3 regions of the Microbulbifer sp. A4B17 genome follow, and region 2 is predicted to be linked to each of the others. Evidence: predicted binding sites of a transcription regulator. Region 2 holds the regulator's gene; each other region holds the start of a gene.
What was found. The regulator LexA, encoded in region 2, represses DNA repair genes until DNA is damaged. The targets are predictions, from matches to a motif close to ACTGTNTNTANANACAGT.
Positions count from the first base shown of each region.

Region 1: a site for LexA is predicted at 4,900-4,917, ahead of BTJ40_RS07335 (PA0069 family radical SAM protein). Genes of this name have one in related genera too.
Region 3: a site for LexA is predicted at 3,731-3,748, ahead of recN (DNA repair protein RecN). Genes of this name have one in related genera too.

Region 1 covers NZ_CP029064.1:1,631,199-1,638,066, reverse strand. The annotation lists gene BTJ40_RS07360 (hypothetical protein) at 87-353, shown strand; gene BTJ40_RS07355 (sodium:proton antiporter) at 368-1,612, opposite strand; gene BTJ40_RS22745 (hypothetical protein) at 1,645-1,989, opposite strand; gene BTJ40_RS07345 (hypothetical protein) at 2,592-3,878, opposite strand; gene BTJ40_RS07340 (hypothetical protein) at 4,306-4,770, shown strand; gene BTJ40_RS07335 (PA0069 family radical SAM protein) at 4,931-6,022, shown strand; gene BTJ40_RS07330 (GIY-YIG nuclease family protein) at 6,027-6,335, shown strand; gene tmpT (thiopurine S-methyltransferase) at 6,355-6,868, opposite strand, start outside.
Region 2 covers NZ_CP029064.1:3,130,294-3,137,161, forward strand. The annotation lists gene nagZ (beta-N-acetylhexosaminidase) at 1-419, opposite strand, end outside; gene BTJ40_RS13935 (TetR/AcrR family transcriptional regulator) at 450-1,082, opposite strand; gene BTJ40_RS13940 (TIGR00730 family Rossman fold protein) at 1,368-2,006, opposite strand; gene lexA (transcriptional repressor LexA) at 2,167-2,772, shown strand; gene BTJ40_RS13950 (hypothetical protein) at 2,839-3,096, opposite strand; gene BTJ40_RS13955 (DUF6586 family protein) at 3,184-3,675, opposite strand; gene topA (type I DNA topoisomerase) at 3,679-6,366, opposite strand; gene BTJ40_RS13965 (hypothetical protein) at 6,574-6,868, opposite strand, start outside.
Region 3 covers NZ_CP029064.1:4,183,558-4,190,425, reverse strand. The annotation lists gene BTJ40_RS18460 (RnfH family protein) at 1-56, shown strand, start outside; gene BTJ40_RS18455 (outer membrane protein assembly factor BamE) at 53-397, opposite strand; gene fur (ferric iron uptake transcriptional regulator) at 677-1,087, shown strand; gene BTJ40_RS18445 (1-acyl-sn-glycerol-3-phosphate acyltransferase) at 1,138-1,737, opposite strand; gene recN (DNA repair protein RecN) at 2,017-3,684, opposite strand; gene grpE (nucleotide exchange factor GrpE) at 3,913-4,533, shown strand; partial or broken gene dnaK (molecular chaperone DnaK) at 4,642-6,606, shown strand; gene dnaJ (molecular chaperone DnaJ) at 6,835-6,868, shown strand, end outside.

The DNA.
Region 1 (6,868 bases), 1.5 Mb from region 2:
CCAGTAAAAAGCCTGGTGATACTACAATAAAGTCGGTCAGTATTTGACAGAGAATACTTATTCAAAGTATGAACATCAAAGAGTAAATGATAGTAATTACCATGTTTTCCGTATTCGCGCCAAAACAGAGGGAAAGTGCCGAAAGTAGTATTACCGCCTTGATTGACATGATCACCATACTTAACTTTGTGACACACTTTTCATGGAGCGATTTTGGTCGGACCTTATCGAAAGCACTTGATAGTGATAAAGATAGAAGTCTACAAAATAAGTCTTTTGCACTCACCCTGCTTCTTGCCGCTGTGTGGTTGATAGCTGATAATCCCACCGCTATTAGCCTAACTGCTGCATGACTAGGGGATTTAACTCAAAGGTTTAATTTATGGATTAAGCGGCCACTGGTGGTACCCTGCACCAACAAGGAGAAAAGAACCACGCCAAACACCATAGATTGAATTGTCCACCAATAGGGTAATTCAACCGGAAGAGAGAGTACCAAAGCGACCGCGATAACCCCTCGCAGTCCGCCCCAACTCATCAACAGCCGCCAAGATTTCGGTATAGGAGGACCAACAAAGCGGGTTAAAGGCGCCACTAAGAATACGGATAATGCTCTGGCTCCCAAAGCAGCTGCTGTAGCAATAATCATTGCCAACCATTGATGGCTAAACATCTCAAAGGTAATCACCAACCCCATAATTACAAAAATAATACCGGTAAAAAATAATCCCATCCATTCCCAAGTTGGACCTGCATGAACCAAATAAGTGTTATTTTGCTTACTTAGACACCCTCGAGCAACAATTGCACATATCATTACCGAAATAATACCTGACACATGAAAAATACTTTCCGCCAGATAAAAGCTACCAAATGCAGCGATCACTAAAGTCATCAATGCCGCACTCGGTGAGCGGAGAAAAAATATCACCAGCGTAGTTAGCAAACCAAAAATTAGCCCAACCACAACGCCACCAAAAAAAACCATACAAAAATATAGCGTCACAGATGCCACATCTAGTGAGGGAGCCTTGGTTTCCATTGGCGAAGTTTCAACAATACCATATGTTGCCAATCCCAAAACTAGAGAATAAAGAACTACAGCCGCAGCATCATTAAAAAGACTTTCTCCATCCACCAAGGTCAAGAGATCTTCACCAGTTTTTTCTTGTCGTAACTTATTAACTACAGAAACGGGATCAGTGGCAGCCAAAATAGCTCCTGTCAACATAGCGGCCACCCAAGGAAAGCCCTCAGGGTGACCAATACCATAATAAGTAATGGCAGCAATAAGGACTGCACAAATAACCAGACCCAATGTGGAAAATAACAACACCGGCCCGATCCAGCGTTTCAAAACTTTAGGTTCCAGCTGCCAGGCTGATTCAAAAATTAGCACGGGTAAAATAACAAAGAATACCAACTCTCTTAAGCTAGTTGCACGCAAGCCTGTGTCATACTCAATAATTGGCAGAAGTAAGGCTGCCAAGACCCCGGCAACGAGACAACCCAGCGTGTTGTCAATGCGTAACACCCTCGCGATACCCAATCCAACAACGGCGGCGGCGGCTAGATATAAACCCTGACCTACAACAGTGACAACATCACTCACCCAACCACTCCCATTAGTATTGCATCCGAAAATCAAACACAGCTACATTCATTACCGGCACCTTCAATAGACTCACCCACCTGATTGAGCCATCTGTGAACAGGGCTTTTAAAGCATTCATATAGTGGCCCACATAGCATCGTACATTCTAATTTTTGATTAGTAGTCCGCAGTAATAAAACATGAACACTAAAATTCTGTAAGTCGTATAGACCAACATCATCTTTAGATTGGCACCATATCATTGCATCCAAACTAAATTTCATGGCGTTGAGGTTCACTGAAAAGATACTGTAGGCTTCCTGTAAGTGATACACAGATTCCCATTGGGCGACTAGTATTTTTAAAGTTAAGCCTTTTGCAAGAGGAGCTTTCATACTTACAGCAAACATCCTCTGAATATGAAGGCCCTAGGCAAGCTCAATCAGGTTAGCAACTTGAATTACTCGCACCTGTTATTAAGTTGATAATTGCAGTATAGGCATCGAGTCAGCTGATGATAACTAAGAAATCGTATTTCCTCGACACTTAAAGGCAAAGCGGACTTTTCAACATTCCACATTTCAACACTTTCCTTCGCTTTCAAAATGATAGTGACGCCAAAATAACTCACTGATTGCAGATACACTTCTACCAGCACAAGCATCTAAACCTTATAAAAATTTATTACGACCAACCATCCAGTACAACTTAGCTACCAATTTGCATAAGCTGATCGACGTATCCATAGCTGCAAATATATAAATATACGCCACAGTTTAACTCTAGCATCTAAGAAGACTTTCTCATACCAGACTATATCTCCACCCTTAAAAACCTCACCCAATTACCATATAAAAAGTGATATAGCATTTAATTTTACACCCCAAATCTAAAATAGATATTTCGCTTAACCACACCACCTTTGCTCTAAACATTAAATATCTTTAACATAGAACACCCCAAAAAGAATATAAATTTATTCATATCTCACAACATCCTATTCACCCGAAACAAGATCCCTTATTATTTTTTCATACTCATCTATATATAGATATACACTTTTTTTACTCATCAGGGGCTCACAGTACCCTAGTATAAAAACTCCACTCCGATAGGTCGTATACGTAATAATCGTAAACGGATTAATGCCATTATTCTGTGTAACCATCCCCCTTTCAATTTCAAAGTAATGCATTCTTCCAGCAAGAAATTTCATATTACCCACATTAGATATGCATATACCGGCCGAAAAGGTATCATCCTTTTCAGAAATTTCATACGCCAATTGGGATATTTCTCCAACGCTATATTTTGTACTCAGATTTTTTGCTAACGGTATTTTTCCAAGTAAAACTGAGTTAATCTGAGACTGCAAATATCTAGCTAGATCAATCACTCCCATAGAGTTAACAGCTGACGGAACATGTAAATTGGCTGTCTGAGAAAATGGTCCCACATGCTCAAATGAAATGGGAGGTGAGCAAAGCTGTCTTGCATCCAAGGCTACAATTAGTTCTGACAAGTTCTTTTCGACCGGCAAAACTCGCGATGCAAGTATTGCTACAGCCCCGTAAAAAGCTGTAAGCCTTATCTGATTCTTTTTAGCAACTCGTATAACCTGTTGAATACTTTCCAATGGAATAGAGTATGAGGTTGCACATGCCCTACGCTCAGATATAGCTGCACTCTTTTCAGTTGGCCAAAAGAAATCACCTTTGTTCCTATACTCAAACTCTTCCCCCCCAGAAAACCCAGCCTCTTCAAGCTGGCCTGCGATGCTTTCCGATAATGGAAGTGATGGTATGCTAGCTGGCATTTTATGGGAGCAGAGGTATTTATCAAGGTCCAGAAAAAGCGTCATTATTGCTCTACCATCGAATGCGGCATGTATATTTACAACAACAATCCACTCTACATCTCCAGCATGATTGGTATAAAGAGTAAGACTGAAAATGCATCTTTCACTATCCAGACAAGTCATTCCATGGTAAGCATATGCATCTTCAAAATTTAATGCTCCATTTAATGGAAGGATTTGAATTGGGATGTCACTAAAATCAACATCACAAATCCAACGCAACCGCTTCCCTCTAACCACACGGGCACGTAAAAATGGGTGACGGGCGTGCAAATACTTAAACCCTTGAAATACACTTTCTACACTTAAAGGCTCGCTAACCCTTATAAATGAAATCAGCTGCAGTCCGCCACCAGACTGCCTGGTCAACTCAATAAATAGTGCCTCCTGCGGACCCAATTCTCTAGAGAAGTGTTCTCGACTCATACTTCATATATTGAGCAAAAATTTACTAATATATTATAGACAAATAAGAAAATAGACATATAGAATAAAAGCTAAGGATAAGAGTAAAGTTTCAGGAATCTTTATAGATAAAACTATAGATAACTTGCAGGATAGATTACTGTACCACTACCTCTAAAGAGGACATTACCTCGCAACAAAATATATAAAAAATTACTTATTAAATCCTTTATCAAACTAAGTTGTGACCAACACGGTATTAGAACGTTCACCCAGGCTTATAGAGAATTATTTTTCCCAACGTTGAGTAAAGGTATTGCGCCCGCCACAAAACAAGCGGTACAAACAGCGCACAGAGGAAGTAGAACTACAAGACCCACTGCCATAAGAGATATCCCCAAACCCGAACAACTTGGAATTACCACTAAAGTTTAACAAGGAGAGGACTATGGACGAAAATCTCGAGATAAAAAAAGTACTGGATGAGCTTTATAATGGGATTTCTGGCCCGGCAGAGTTCCAGCGGGATTGGCAACGACAGGAGTCATTGTTTGTCCCTTATGCAAAAATGATTCGCACATCTGTTGATAGCAATGGCAATCCCCAGTCAACAATTATGGACATTAAGGAATATCCGGGAAACTTTGAAAAGCTGATTTCAGGCCGTCCTTTCTATGAAGTAGAAATACATAATATCATTGAACAGTTTGGGAATATCGCCCATGCTTTCAGTACTTATGAAGCATGGAGTGACAGAGAGAGAACTCAATTCCTTAAAAGGGGCATCAACAGTATTCAGCTGTTCAATGATGGAGAATCATGGAAGGTTGTAAATATGATTTGGGATGACGAACGACCAGGCCTAACTATGAATTCCAAATATAACCCCATCACCACAGCCCTGGCAGAGTAAAATTTTCAATGAGCACTCCTGAGCGAATCCAGTCTTTTTCTCAGGAGTCCTATTTACTCCCCTAGTACCAGCCTATTAGTCCATCAGGGGGTATATCGCCTCTTGCACATATTCGATATTACAACGTAAACTGTACATTAATACAGTTATCGTTACAGCAATGTCAGATCATCCTCCCCCCAAAGCACCATCACCTCGCAAAGGTCGAGGAACCGCCAATAACCTCCCAGGGCGTTTTGCACAGCTGTGCAGCTCCCGTGAGAGTGACGGTTGGCAAACTGAGCCAGACGAGCCTGTACGGCTAATAACCTCAGCCACGGAGGAAAAGGCGAAAAGTATTATTGCAACCAATCAATCACCTGATATTCCTTTCTCTCAATCGATAAACCCTTACCGAGGGTGTGAGCATGGGTGTATTTATTGTTACGCCCGTCCAGCCCATGCCTATATGGATCTGTCACCCGGCCTGGACTTTGAAACCAAGCTCTTCTACAAAGCCAATGCCACCGAACTATTAGAGAAGGCGTTGCGAAAGAAAAACTATCAGTGCAGCCCTATCGCTCTGGGAGCCAACACCGATCCCTATCAACCATTGGAGCGAGAGAAAGGGATAACCCAAAACTTGTTGGAGCTTATGCAAGAATTTCGCCAGCCGGTGACCATTATCACTAAAAGCCAACTAATCTTGCGAGACCTCCCACTACTGGCAGAAATGGCACAGGACAACCTGGCTCAAGTCGCTATTAGTGTGACAACACTAGATAACACTCTCAAACGCAAGCTTGAGCCGAGAACCGCAGGACCCTCTGCTCGACTGAGAACTATTGAAAAGCTGAGTTCCGCGGGTATCCCCACCGCAGTTCTTGCGGCGCCGATGATTCCAGCACTGAATGACAGTGAGCTGGAAGCGATTCTCTCGGCAGCAAAGGATTCAGGGGCGGTAAGAGCCGCATATATCCTCCTGCGCCTCCCTTATGAGGTTGCCCCTCTGTTTCGAGAGTGGTTACAGGTACACTATGCCGAAAGGGCAAAGCATGTGATGAGTTTGGTGCAGCAAAGCCGTGAAGGAAAAGACTATCAAAGTGAATTCTCTCAGAGGCGCACCGGAACCGGTATATTTGCTCAATTACTTCAAAGACGCTTTCAAGTAGCGATAAAGAAATTGGGCTTGGATCATCGACGCCTTACTTTGGATTGCTCCCAATTTAAACCGCCGCCTTGCGCCAATGAGCAACAGGACTTGTTTTCTTGAGCCTATGAATTTTGAAAAAAAACAAAAGAAAGATGAACCTGATGTACATTGGTTTCTCTATCTCGTTCGAACGGCAAGTGGAGCACTCTATACCGGTATAACCAATGATATGGAAAGACGGTTTACCGAGCACTGCAGTAATGGACCTAAGACAGCCAAAGCACTACGGGGCAAGGGCCCCCTCAGTCTTGAGTATTCGGTTGTACTTCCCGACAAGTCAACCGCATTGAAAATAGAATTAGCCATTAAAAAGTGGCCAAAGTCCAAAAAAGAAATGCTGATACTTGGTTGTCATTCGCTACCGGAGATTTAGAATTCCTAAAAAGCGATGGTCATTTTGGTGTTAACAGCCAGGCTTCCTCTCTGGCTGGAACTTTTCCTTTAAGTCCACCCACAACGGTTCTTGTCGTTAAAGCCTGGAGGCAATAATAAGCATCATAGTATTCGTAAATCAGGCGACTACCAACAGAAAAAGGCGGGCCCGCCATCAGGGCTTGCTCGTACTGGAATGATATAAGTAGTTGCGGTGCGATCTGAGTGATATCTAGTAAATGTTTTACGTATTGCACTCGAGTATCGCCGGGAAGGGCTACCAAGGCAGCCCGGTCATAAACTGCTGTAACCGGCCCTAACTCCTCTCTACTCAAATCGAAAATATTGCCTACAAAAATATCGATATTTTCACTGGAATAGCACTTTAACTTGCCAATTTGATTTACCTTCGGAACCACCGACATCTCATTGAATAGCTGCTCCACCGCCCCTTCACTAAGCTCACAGCCAACAACCGAAATCTCCTGTTTCAACAACCAGGCTATATCTTTGGTTTTACCGCACAATGGCAAG
Region 2 (6,868 bases):
GCCGGATCGGGGCTAAAACTACGATCACCAATCACCCGGCTGTGACTGTCATCCGCATCCAGAACCGGGGCAAAACTAAAGTCCACCCCCACTGCAAGCAACTCCGACGCCAGCAGCCAGCCCACATCCTGCAATTGCTCACCACTGGCCACAGAGCCTAGGGCCTGCATGGATGGTATCCGCGTAAAATCATCGCGAAACCGCTGAACCCTGCCACCCTCCTGATCCGCAGCCAACAGGATTTCCGGGCGCACAGCACGGATCGACTTCACCAGTTGAATGAGCTGCTGGCGGTCACGGTAGTTGCGGGCAAAGAAGATAAGCCCTCCCACCAGCGGGTGCCTGAGCAGCTCGCAGTCTTCATCGGTAAGTTCAAGCCCCTCGATATCCACCATTACGGGTCCGAGTGGTAGAGACATATAAAATTCCTTATCGCTTTATGAGCACACTCAATGATTTTCCACCTTCAGCATGGCTGAAGCCGCCGGCACCAATCGCTCAAGGGTCTGGCTGAGCGTACTGTCGGCGCCAAAATCTTCCTGCAGGATAGCCTCAATGGCATCGTGGCTCGACAGTGTAAAAATGGTCGCACCCAGCATAAAATAAAGGCGCCAGTAGAAAGTTTCCGGGTCTAAGCCCGGCAGAGCTTCGGCCAGTAGTCCGGCAAATCGGCGATAGGTATCGCCATATCGGGATACGATGAATCGGCGCAGGTGCCCTTGAAACTGGGTATATGCTAACCCCAAGAGGCGCATAAATCGCTGCGGATCCTTCCCCTCCAGCCCCAGGCTTCCGAGCCCAACCCGATAGAGACATTCAATCAGCTCCTCCACCCCCAAGGGCTGCCCCAGGGCAAGGCGACGATCAAGCTCTGCTTCCAACGCACAGGTAAAAGGTGTTAAAAAGCGCTCAAATACCGCCTGTATCAATTCCTTTTTAGAACCGAAGTGATAGTTAACCGCTGCCAGATTGACGCCGGCTGTGCTGGTGATTGTTCTCAATGAGGTCTCAGTAAAACCCCGTTCAGCAAACAGCACTTCCGCTGCGTCGAGTATCCGGCTGACCGTATCTGCTTGGCTCATAAGTCTCAAACTACCATTTAAAACATACGTTTAATCGACGCCAGAGTAGCACATTCTCACCGTCGCAGAGTCAGCTCGGCAAGAGTCCAACAGACGAGACTCAAGAGCAAAAATAACAGGGAAAAGTATGAGTGGCGGTAAGATCAGTACCCAGGGAATTGATCTCCCGCCAACTTAGACAGGCATCCTACTCCCACCAGCCGTCTCAACCCTCTGCAGTGAAAGCGGCGCAAACAAGCATCATTCTGAAAAAATCTTTAGTACTTTAATTTTCTCCTGGAGCAATTAATCTTTCACCTGCATATATTTCATTATCAAAGCCGCAGCCTCATCTACACTATCAACAACATGAAAGAGATCGAGATCGCCGGCATCGATACAGTCGCGTTCCAAAACGGTATTCACCAACCAATCGTAAAGCCCGCTCCAGTAGTGCTTACCCACCAGCACAATAGGAAAACGCCGCACTTTCTGTGTTTGCACCAGGGTAAGCGCTTCAAACAGCTCATCCAGGGTGCCATATCCCCCGGGAAGCCCGACGAATCCGAGCGCGTGTTTTACAAACATAAATTTCCGCACAAAAAAGTAACGGAAATTCAAACTGATATCCTGATATGGATTTGCCGCCTGCTCAAAAGGCAGCTCTATATTTAATCCAATCGATGTGCCCGGCTGCCCAAAGGCCCCTCGGTTACAGGCCTCCATCAGTCCCGGCCCACCACCGGTGATCACGGGAATACCTTCCGCTGCAAGAAGCTCCCCCAGTTTAACGCCCTGCTTATACTCGGCGCTGTCTTCTGTGAACCTAGCCCCTCCAAATACTGTCACAGCGCCACCCAAGGCTATCAGTCGCTCAATTCCATCAACCAGTTCAGACTGAATACGAAGCACTCTCCAGGCTTCCTGCATTTTTGCATCCAACATTATTTTTCCCTCATTGTCAGTTCCTTCAACGTTTTCTTGTCTCCTTACTTTCTCCCTCAATGTAGCAGCTCACAAAGGCTAAAACCTGAGGATTGCACGAACAATAAATCTGTATATAATTCCAGCAACTGTATATAAATACAGAAAACTAGGTAAATCTATGACCAATCTCACCGCTCGTCAGTCCCAGGTTCTCGACCTGATCAAGTCCTACCTGGATGAAACAGGCTACCCACCAACACGGGCAGAAATTGCCCAGGAGCTCGGCTTCCGCTCGCCCAATGCCGCCGAGGAACACCTGAAAGCGCTCGCCAGAAAAGGCGCCATTGAGATGGTTGCCGGCGCCTCCCGAGGCATACGAATACCCGATCACCAATCCGGCCTGCCAATTGTAGGAAGGGTTGCTGCGGGGAACCCGATCCTCGCCAATGAACATATTGAAGATTATTGCGACTTGCCCGCGAGCTTCTTCCATCCACCCGCAGACTACTTGCTTAGAGTGCACGGCATGAGTATGCGAGATGCAGGTATTCTCGACGGAGATTTACTGGCGGTACAAAAGACCGAACAGGTGCGTAACGGCCAAATCGTAGTTGCCCGTATCGATGACGAAGTCACCGTGAAACGCTTTCGTCGCAAAGGGAACCAGGCAACCGTTCAGCTGCTTCCTGAAAATGATGACTTTGAATTAATTCAAGTCGATATGAGAGATAAGAACTTTGTTATTGAGGGATTGGCGGTAGGGGTGATCCGCCAGACACCTTGAGCATATCCTCAAAACAATAACAGCGGCCATTGGCCGCTGTTATTAAAACCCGTGGTAATGCTGGTATTAGTGGATAGTATGATTTACCGGCATCAACTCGTCTTCTTCTTCGAAGTAACCTGCTTCAAGATCGTCCAGATTTTGTACAGCTTCAATACCCGCTTCCAACATGGCTCGGGCCACAGCAACCTTATTCTTTCGCAGAAACTGAAGACTTTCTGCAGAAAAAGAAATGCTCACCAAAGGGTCCTCCTTATGGCCAGCACGACGCAAGGCTACATCGCCATTAGCCAGCTCGATAATTTCAAAAGTTTCGGAGGACATTCGCTTTTCCTTCACGGCACAACAGTTTGCGCCCAGTGTACCACAGGCTCGCGAAAAGTTTCATTCGCTCGTTTTATGGGGGGTTCTTCAGCACTCATCCAAATGAGCGCGCTGCCTCACCACCAACTCGTTCAAGCAGCGATGCCATTCGAACAGCAGCTCTTTGGACAAGGGTGCAAATTCCGGCTTGGCAACATCACTGTACAACGGGATTAAATTTGCCTGCTGTTTTTTATCACCCGCAACCACAGATATTTTCTGCTGTTCTTTCCAGGCGTGGAGCATATGAAACAGCCAGCTTTGTGGGTCGCTAACCAAGCCAGATAACTCATTAGCCTCCGCGCTGGCCCTTCCCTGCCCCCTTAGCGCATCAATAATTAACTGCGGGGACTCCGGCTCAAATTCGAGCTGAAGCTGAGTCGCCTGTTCCGCAAGAAAGGCCCGGTAGGCTTTGCACAGCTGCATCAAGGCAGCCTCCTCCAGCGCATCGCGCTGAAGGGGCATATCCCATGGCTGCTGCAGCAACAGCTGGCTCTTGCGCAGAGCCGAAGTGACATGAATCGTATAAGGGTTAGTCATTATCTACTTCTTTGCCGCCGTTTTTTTAGCCGCAGGCTTCTTGCGCTTGGCGGCAGTGCTCTTGGTAGAAGCCTCTACTTTCCAACCACCATCGCGATAAAAAGCACGCCAACCAGTAGCCTTGCCCTCTTCCTCAGACTGAACATATTGCTCCTGAGTTTTGCGACTGAAACGAACCACGGTATCCCGCCCGCTGTCATCCTGTGTCGGTGCAGAAAACAGGAAGCTGTACTTTGGATCTATCTCGCTCTGATGAGGAAGCAATTCTTTGACCAAGGGAGCACGAGTCTCACGGTTTTTCGGGAACTGACTGGCAGCCAGGAATAGGCCAGAGGCACCATCGCGCAGGATATAGTGATCCTCCACTTTGATACATGCCAGTTCAGGCATGGGAACCGGATCCATTTTTGGTGGCGCCGGCTGCCCATTTTTCAATAACTTACGGGTGTTTTTACAGTCTTCGTTAGTACAACCAAAGTACTTGCCGAAGCGGCCCGACTTCAACTGCATATCACTGCCACACTTATCGCACTCGATGATAGGGCCGTCATAGCCTTTGATTTTAAAAGTGCCCTGCTCTATCTCGTAGCCGTTGCAATCCGGGTTATTGCCACAAATATGCAATTTGCGCTGTTCATCCAGCAGGTAGCTATCCATGGCTGTGCCGCACTTGCCGCAGCGGCGCTTCTCCCGCAGCAATCTGGATTCAGCTTCCTCATCTTTATCCGCATCGACCGCTTCATCGCCTGAAACCAGATTCATGGTATTGGTACAGCGCTCTTTAGGCGGCAGCGCGTATCCGGAACAACCCAGGAATACCCCAGTGGAGCCGGTGCGGATCTGCATGTGGCGGCCACACTTGGTGCACTCGATATCGGTATCTGTCGGCGTATTGCGACGCATTCCCGCGTCAGCAGATTGCGCTTTTTCCAGGCGCCCGGAAAAGTCCAGGTAAAACTCATCGAGCAGTTGCTTCCAACCTTTATCACCGTCGGCAACCGCATCCAGGGATTCCTCCAGGTTTGCGGTAAATCCGTAATCCATCAGGTTCTTGAAGCTTTCACTGAGGCGGTCGGTAACAATATCTCCCATTTTCTCTGCATAAAAACGGCGGTTCTCCAGCCGCACATAACCACGATCCTGAATCGTGGAAATAATGGAAGCGTAGGTGGATGGGCGACCGATGCCGCGCTTCTCCAATTCCTTAACCAGAGCCGCTTCACTAAACCGCGCCGGCGGCTTGGTAAAGTGCTGTTTGGGGTCAAGTTGCTGTAGGGACAGCTTGTCGCCAACCTTCACATCTGGAAGCACCAGGTCTTCATCTTTCTTACCGCTGGGTGGCGCTACTTTCAGAAAGCCATCGAAGCGAATCACACGGCCCCGCGCACGCAGCTCAAAGTCACCGGCGCTGACCACAATGGAAGAAGAAGTGAACTGGGCGGGGGTCATCTGGCAGGCGACGAATTGCTGCCAAATCAGGTTGTACAATCTCTCTGCGTCCCGCTCAACACCGGACAACATATTCGGGGCGATACGCACATCGGACGGGCGGATAGCTTCGTGCGCTTCTTGAGCACCCTCTTTGCTGCTATAGCTATTAGGGCTTTCCGGCAAATACTTATCGCCGTAATTCTCGGCGATATAGTCCCGCACCGATTCCACAGCCTCTTTACTGAGGTTGGTAGAGTCGGTACGCATATAGGTGATATGGCCAGCTTCATATAAACGCTGGGCCAGGGTCATGGTTTTCTTCACACTGAAGCCGAGACGATTACTGGCCGCCTGCTGCAGGGTGGAGGTAATAAATGGTGCGCTGGGTTTGGAGCTGGTTGGCTTGTCGTCACGGGCGGAAACAACAAACTCACTGGACTGAAGCTGCTTGGCAGCACTCATCGCCAGCTCTTCGTTGGTAGGACGGAAGGCCTCACCAGCCTGCTTCTTCACCTCGAGGCGCAGCTTGGCAGCCTTTGCCGTCGCAGTATCGGCAAACAGAGTCCAGTACTCTTCCGGGATAAACGCGCGAATTTCCCGCTCCCGCTCAACCACTAGGCGAACCGCGACGGACTGTACACGCCCCGCTGACAAGCCCCTGGCAACTTTCTCCCACAGGAGCGGGGATACCATGTAGCCCACGATCCGATCGAGGAAGCGGCGCGCTTGCTGGGCGTTTACGCGATTAATATTCAATCGGCCGGGATCTTTAAAGGCCTCCTGAATCGCAGACTTAGTAATCTCGTTAAACACCACACGGCGATAGCGATCGTTATCGCCGCCAATTGCCTCGCGCAAATGCCAGGCAATCGCCTCTCCCTCGCGATCCAAGTCCGTTGCGAGATAGATATGGTCGGCGCCTTCGGCGAGCTTTTGCAATTCGCTCACCACTTTCTCTTTACCCGGCAAAATCTCGTAGTGGGCCTGCCACTCGTGATCCGGGTCGATCCCCATGCGTTTAATCAGCTGATCGCGGTTTTTCTTCCGCTTGTAAGCCTCTTTCGCCTCGGGGGAAAGCTTGCGTGTTTCCGCCGCACGACGCGCGCGCTCTTTTGCGTCAACCGGTTGTTTATTGCCCCCACCAGTGGGCAAATCGCGAATATGGCCGACACTGGACTTCACAACAAAGTCCTTGCCGAGATATTTATTGATGGTTTTCGCTTTGGCCGGTGATTCGACGATGACCAGTGATTTACCCATAAGCCTTTGATTTCAAATGAAAATTTACTACTGTTGCAGGTCTTTCAAGCCCTCTTATCGGGCTTGTGCTGCGCGAATATATAAGCCTCACTTCAAGCGCGGTCAAGCAAAGCTGACAATTTTCCACTCTCAGTCATCAAAATTAGCACTGGTCAGTCTGCCGAAATGCGACTTAGTAGACGCTCTTTTACACCACTATTGGAGTGCTCAGGACAGCTCCTCACTCGCCGGATGGGAGCTGACTTTTCGAATGGCTTCCTCTATTAAAGGAGTGTACTCATCCAGTGACTTCATAAGTTTCTGGAAGGCCTGATTACCACCGGACTCCGGCCATTGAATCCCGAGACCTACCGGGGTTGCAGTTATGGCACAGGCATCCCGCGGCAATGTTTCCAACATCTGGCGCAAATACTTCCACGCCTCTTGCGGCGCTGGCTGACCATCTGCCCAATCCCAAACACCAGAAAAATTCAGTTCGTGGTCAATTCTTTGCTTGTCCAGA
Region 3 (6,868 bases), 1.1 Mb from region 2:
AGAAGGCCAAACGTATGGCTGAGAAGAGGAAAGGTGCCGAGGGAACCTCTACTTAGGGCCAGCCTGTTGGCTGCCAGTCACCGCTGGTGGCTACGAGTGAGTCTTCGTCAAAGTAAACACTGAAGGTTTTCTGGGTGATCTTGCCTTTCTTGTCGCGCAGACGGTTCACGTAATCCCAGCGGTTGGGGTTATAGGTGTCTTCCAGCAGTGGAGTGCCCAGGACAAATTGTACCTGGCGGCGAGTCATCCCTGGCTTCAGCTGATCCACCATGTCCTGGGTAATAATATTGCCCTGCTGCACCTCAATACGGTGTACGCCGGGGAATTTTACCAGTGTGCAGGCGCCCAACAGGGTGCACAGGAAGGCGATGGTGAGAAATCTCAGACTAGGCGGCATTCATTGCTCCATTACTCGGTTTCAAACGGCAGCGCTCTCGCTGAATTCTTACAAGCAGTCAGTTTAGTCTTAAGTGGAGAAAAAAAGTTCCTCCAGCTCCCAGTTCTGCGCTTAGTGGCAGTCCGGGGTTCCTCTGACTCCGTAGGGCATGGGATAATACCTGAAGAGTTGGCTCGCTGACAGACGAGACTCCAGGGTCAGGAACCGTCTGAAGATTGGCATAGTGGGCTTTGGCAAGCACGGATACCTTTTAGAAATCCTGTCAGGAAATATTGATTCATGTCGAACGAAAACCAGGAACTGCGTAAGGCTGGCCTCAAGGTCACTCTGCCGAGAGTAAAAATTCTGCAATTGCTCGAGAACACCAGTGAGCAGCATTTAAGTGCTGAGGATGTGTACAAGCTGTTGCTGGAAGCGGGAGAGGATGTTGGTCTGGCAACCGTTTACCGGGTATTAACCCAGTTTGAGAGCGCGGGTCTGGTTGTGCGCCACAACTTTGATGGTGGCCATTCCGTATTTGAGCTGGACCGAGGCGATCACCACGATCATATGGTCTGTACCGATACCGGCAAGGTGATCGAGTTCCACAATGAAGAGATTGAGGAGCTACAGCGTCAGATCGCTGAAGAACACGGCTATGAGCTGACTGGCCACAGCCTGGTCCTGTATGTGACAGAAAAAGAGAAGTAGATCTTCCGGGTGCGGTATTCACCGCACCCTTCAAATGCCCGTAACGGCAATTATGACTGGCAGGGGGGCGTGTAAAGCTCTGGGAACTTGCCAATTTTGTCAGAATAGTATTCTTTGAGCTTCAGCAGCTCAGCTTCCAGGTTTTCCCCGAACTGTGCGATAGGGCCGATGCCTACTTCCTTCTTGGGAAAACTGATATAACCCAATACCACCGGCACCTTGGCGCTGCGGGCGATATGGTAAAAGCCGGTTTTCCAGCGTTCCGCCAAACCGCGAGTGCCCTCGGGGGGTATAGCGATAACCAGTTCTTTGCGCAGCTTGAACTGCCTGGCGGTGGCATCCACTAGGTTGTTGGCCTTGCTGCGGTCTACAGCGATACCGCCGAACCAGCGCATGGGGCCTCCCAGCGGGAAGGTAAACAGCTTGTCCTTGCCCATCCACTGTGGGGTCATCTTCAGTTTGAGTGCGGCGAGGATAAAGTAGTAGCCGTCCCAGTTAGTGGTATGGGGGGCGCCGATCAGTACGTACTGCTTAAGTTTAAGAGACTGTTCGTCAGCTTTGACACGCCAACCGTGCAGCTTCAGTAGCACCCGTGCAGCGAAGCGCAGGATCGGGGTGACAATGGGGGTGTTGAAAATCGTTCTCTGCATAACCTCGGCCAGGACTACTCACACATCGAAAAACAAGCCGCCAAGTATATGGTGACTTTAGCTGCCGCTCCCAGTCATATTTGTTCGTTTGTTCTAATTCGGCACATATATCGGACGAAAGGGGTGATTTACCGGATTGTATGGCGGTCATTTATTGATCTATGGCACAAGATTGCTTGCCCAAATGCACCATTTTTACCATTTTGTGACGTTTCACGTCTTGGAGCTTTGCTTCAGTTAGGGCTAACTCTTTAGCCATCCTCGGAGTGATACTGAAGGTCAGGTTCTCTCCAGCATCTCCTCGGCATGGGCCAGGGACTGGGCGGTAGGTGCGCCGCCGAGCATACGCGCTACTTCTTCGCGGCGCTCGCCGTTGGTGAGTTCGCGCAGGGCTACAAATACGCTTTCGCCATCGCTGTGCTTTTCCACCAGGTACTGGCGGTGGGCCCGCGCTGCTACCTGGGCCAGGTGGGTTACACAGATCACCTGGCCGCTGCGGCCGTTGCGGGTTTCCCCCAATTGGCGCAGCAGACGGCCAACCACATCACCGGTGGCACCGCCAATACCCACATCCACCTCGTCGAATACCAGGGTGGGGGTGCGGGAGGTTTGCGCAGTTACCACCTGGATTGCCAGGCTGACCCGGGAGAGTTCACCGCCGGAGGCAATCTTGCCCAGAGGGCGAGGCGGTTGGCCCGGGTTGGTGGAAATTAATATTTCTGCTTCTTCCAGCCCCTGGCTGTTGGGTGTATCCAGCTCTTGCAGGGATAGCTCAACACGGGCGTGGGGCATGGCCAGGTCCGCCAGTTGGCAATTCACCGCCTCCGCCAGTGACTCTGCGGCTTTACTGCGCAGATTGCTGAGTTTGCCGGCGACTTTTCTGTACTGCTTTTCCAGTTGTTCACAATCAGTGGCCAGGCGTTCCAGGGCGTCAGGGCTGCCGATATCGTCCAGCTCTGCCTGCAACTGCTGTTGTAGTGCCGGTAGTTCTTGCGGCTGAACTCGATGTTTGCGCGCCGCCTGGTAGATGGCGCTGAGCCTGTCTTCAACTTCGGAGAGCCGCTCCGGGTCCATCTCGAAGCGATCGATATGCCGGGACAGGGTAGCTGCGGCTTCATCTACCTGGATGCGCGCGCTGTCGAGCATCTGAGCCACTTCCACCAGGGCCGGAGCTTGCCCGGGCATGGATGACAGCAGTTGGAGGGCGCGGTGCAGTTGCTCGGCAATATCGCCCTCACCGCCGGAAAGGAAAGCGGCCAACTGGTAGCTGCCACTGAGGATTTCCCCGGCATTGGCCAGCTGTTGCTGTTCGCTCTCGAGGGACTCTATTTCCCCTTCGCTCAAGCCAAGTTGATCCAGCTCCTTAAGCTGGTATTCCAGCAAGTGGCGGCGGGCTTCGGCTTCTTCGGCGCTGTCGGCCAGGGTGCGATAGCGGCGATAGTGATCCCGCCAGGTTTTGAAGCGGCTGCGGGTCTCTGCGGCGAGTTCCTGGGCCTGGGCATATTCATCCAGCAGGCGCAGGTGCGTTTCTTTCTTCAACAGGGATTGGTGTTCGTGCTGGCTGTGGATATCGATCAGCTGTTCGCCCAGGGCGCGGAGTTGCAACAGGGTTACCGGTTGGCCGTTGATATAGGCTCGGGAGCGGCCGTCAGCGCCAATGGTGCGGCGCAGTATGACTTCCTGCCCAGCATCCAGCTCCTGGGATTCAAGCCAGCTGGCGGCGCTGGGGTGCTCGACGATATCAAAGGTGGCACTGATATCGGCGCGATTGGCGCCGGTGCGCACAAGCTCAGCGCTGCCGCGACCGCCCAGTGCCAGGCCAAGGGCATCGAGAGTGATTGACTTACCCGCGCCGGTCTCGCCGGTCAGGGTGCTGGTACCGGGACCAAACTCCAACTCCAGTTGGTCCACCAGGGTGAATTGACTGATAGACAGATGCAGCAGCATAGAGATCGCTTGTGTCCTTGCTAATCGGCGGGCACTCGGCCCAATTAGTGGTTATTTATACAGTATTCGTTCCTGGTTAGCTATAGGGACGGGGTCACATTACTCTGAGGATGTGCGCTAGCGCGAAAAACCACTTGAACTGTGCGGGGTTGTCCCCATATAGGCTCCAGTGCCCGCAGGACGGGCTCAACTCACATTACTGACAGAGTCGACGCGACGGAGAAAGCAGTGGCCAGAGAGCGCAGCGAAGAAGATCAGATTAAAGAGGGGGCGGAGCACGCACCAGCTACAGACGAGGGCGTTTCAGCAGAGGTTGAAGACCCTTCCTCTATAGAGCGTGAACTCGCGGAGGAAGCCCTGCAGGAAGAGGCCGAAGGTGCCGATGCCCTGCACGAGGAAATTATCAAGTTGCAGGAGCAACTGGCAGCGCACAAGGATATGGCTCTGCGCGCCCAGGCGGAAGAGCAGAATGCCCGCCGCCGCGCGCAACAGGATATCGAGCGCGCACGCAAATTTGCGGTAGAGAAACTGCTGCAGGATTTGTTGCCTGTTGTGGACAACCTCGAGCGCGCGCTGGCGACTATCGATACGGCCGATGAAGCCAATAAGGCTTTGATCGAAGGTATCGAGCTGACTCACAAATCTTTCGTTGAAACCCTGACGAAAAATTCGGTGGAAGTTGTCGATCCAGCGGGAGAGCCCTTCGATCCGGAACTGCACCAGGCCATGACCCAGGTGCCCAACGGCGATGTAGAGCCGAACACGGTTCTGGATGTGTTTCAGAAAGGTTATCGCCTCAACGGTCGCCTGGTTCGCCCGGCCATGGTGGTGGTCAGCAAAGCGCCGTAACGGCTGAAATGTAAAGCGGCCTTGAAATTTAACGGCCGGCACCAATATAGCTGACATCAAGAATTATTCGCGCGGTGCAAACAGAACAGAGCTGGCAGCGCGCATCAAAAGAGGATTTTACAGATGGGAAAAATTATCGGCATCGACCTGGGTACCACTAACAGCTGTGTAGCGGTACTGGATGGTGACAAAGCGCGTGTAATCGAAAACGCCGAAGGCGATCGCACTACACCTTCTATTGTTGCCTTCACTGACGACAATGAAATTCTGGTAGGTCAGTCTGCCAAGCGTCAGGCGGTGACCAATCCCCAAAATACTCTGTTTGCGGTTAAGCGTTTGATCGGCCGTAAATTTAAAGACGACGTTGTGCAGAAAGATATCAAGATGGTTCCTTACACCATCACTGAAGCTGACAACGGCGACGCTTGGGTAGAAGTGAAAGGCGATAAAAAAGCTCCGCCGCAGATCTCTGCCGAAGTCCTGAAGAAAATGAAAAAGACTGCGGAAGATTTCCTCGGCGAGAAAGTTGAAGCTGCAGTAATTACCGTACCGGCTTACTTCAACGACTCCCAGCGTCAGGCCACCAAAGACGCCGGCCGCATCGCGGGCCTGGACGTTAAGCGCATTATCAACGAGCCGACTGCCGCTGCACTGGCTTACGGCCTGGACAAGCAGGGCGGTGACCGCACTGTTGCGGTATACGACCTGGGTGGCGGTACCTTCGATATCTCCATCATCGAAATTGCCGACGTAGACGGTGAGAAGCAGTTCGAAGTACTGTCCACCAACGGTGACACTTTCCTCGGTGGTGAAGACTTCGACCTGCGCCTGATCGAATACCTCGCAGACGAGTTCAAGAAAGACCAGGGCATCGACCTGAAAGGCGACCCCCTGGCGATGCAGCGCCTGAAAGAAGCTGCAGAAAAAGCCAAGATCGAGCTGTCCTCCAGCCAGCAGACCGAAGTAAACCTGCCGTACATCACTGCAGACGCCACTGGTCCCAAGCACCTGGTTGTTAAGCTGACCCGCGCCAAGCTGGAAAGCCTGGTAGAAGAGCTGGTTACCCGCTCCCTGGAGCCGGTAAAAATCGCTCTGCAAGACGCCGACCTGTCCGCTTCTGGTGTAGACGAAGTGATCCTGGTGGGTGGTCAGACCCGCATGCCGCTGGTACAGCAGAAAGTAACCGAGTTCTTCGGCAAAGAGCCGCGCAAAGACGTTAACCCCGACGAAGCCGTTGCCATGGGTGCTGCTATCCAGGGCGCCGTACTGTCCGGTGACGTTAAAGACGTACTGCTGCTGGACGTAACTCCGCTAACCCTGGGTATCGAAACCATGGGTGGCGTTGCGACTCCGCTGATCGACAAGAACACCACTATCCCCACCAAGAAGTCCCAGGTTTTCTCCACTGCGGATGACAACCAGACTGCGGTAACCATTCACGTGGTTCAGGGTGAGCGCAAGCAGGCTGCACAGAACAAATCCCTGGGTCGCTTCGACCTGGCCGATATCCCACCGGCACCTCGCGGCATGCCGCAGATCGAAGTAACCTTCGACATCGATGCCAACGGTATCCTGCACGTACACGCGAAGGACAAGGCCACTGGTAAAGAACAGTCCATTGTGATCCAGGCTTCCTCCGGTCTGTCCGAGGACGAGATCGATAAAATGGTTCAGGACGCTGAGGCGAATGCCGAAGCGGATAAGCAGTTTGAAGAGCTGGTGCAGACTCGCAACACTCTCGACGGCCTGATTTCTGCCACCAAGAAAACTCTGGAAGAAGCTGGCGACAAAGCTACCGCTGAAGAGAAGTCCGCGATTGAAGCGGCTATCACTGAAGCGGAAGAGGCAGTTAAAGGCAACGACAAGGCTGCTATGGAAGCCGCTACTACCAAGCTGACTGAAGCTTCCGGTCCAGTTGCCCAGAAGATGTACGCCGAACAGGCTCAAGCCGCTGGTGCTGAAGGTGCCGCCGGTGCTGGTGCCCAGGGTGAACAGCAGCAGTCCTCCGGTGGTGACGATGCGGTAGACGCAGAGTTCGAAGAAGTTAAGGACGACAAAAAAGAAGGTAAGTAAGCGTTCGCTTGCAATTCCGGCGGCAGCTTTTAAAGTGGCCGCCGGAGAACTTCAGGGGCGCGGCGCCTTACTTTCAGAGGCCCGCGCCCTGTGTTGTTTCAGGTATCCACCAATATTTGCCGTGTTTTTGCAGTTTTGGTGGCGCCCCGCACCCGGGGCTTAGTTAGAAACCGAGAAGTAGAAAGAGAGTTTGGCCGTTCTTGATGCCGGACCAGAGAACATAGTTTTATGTCGAAACGCGATTATTACGAAGTCCTCGGCG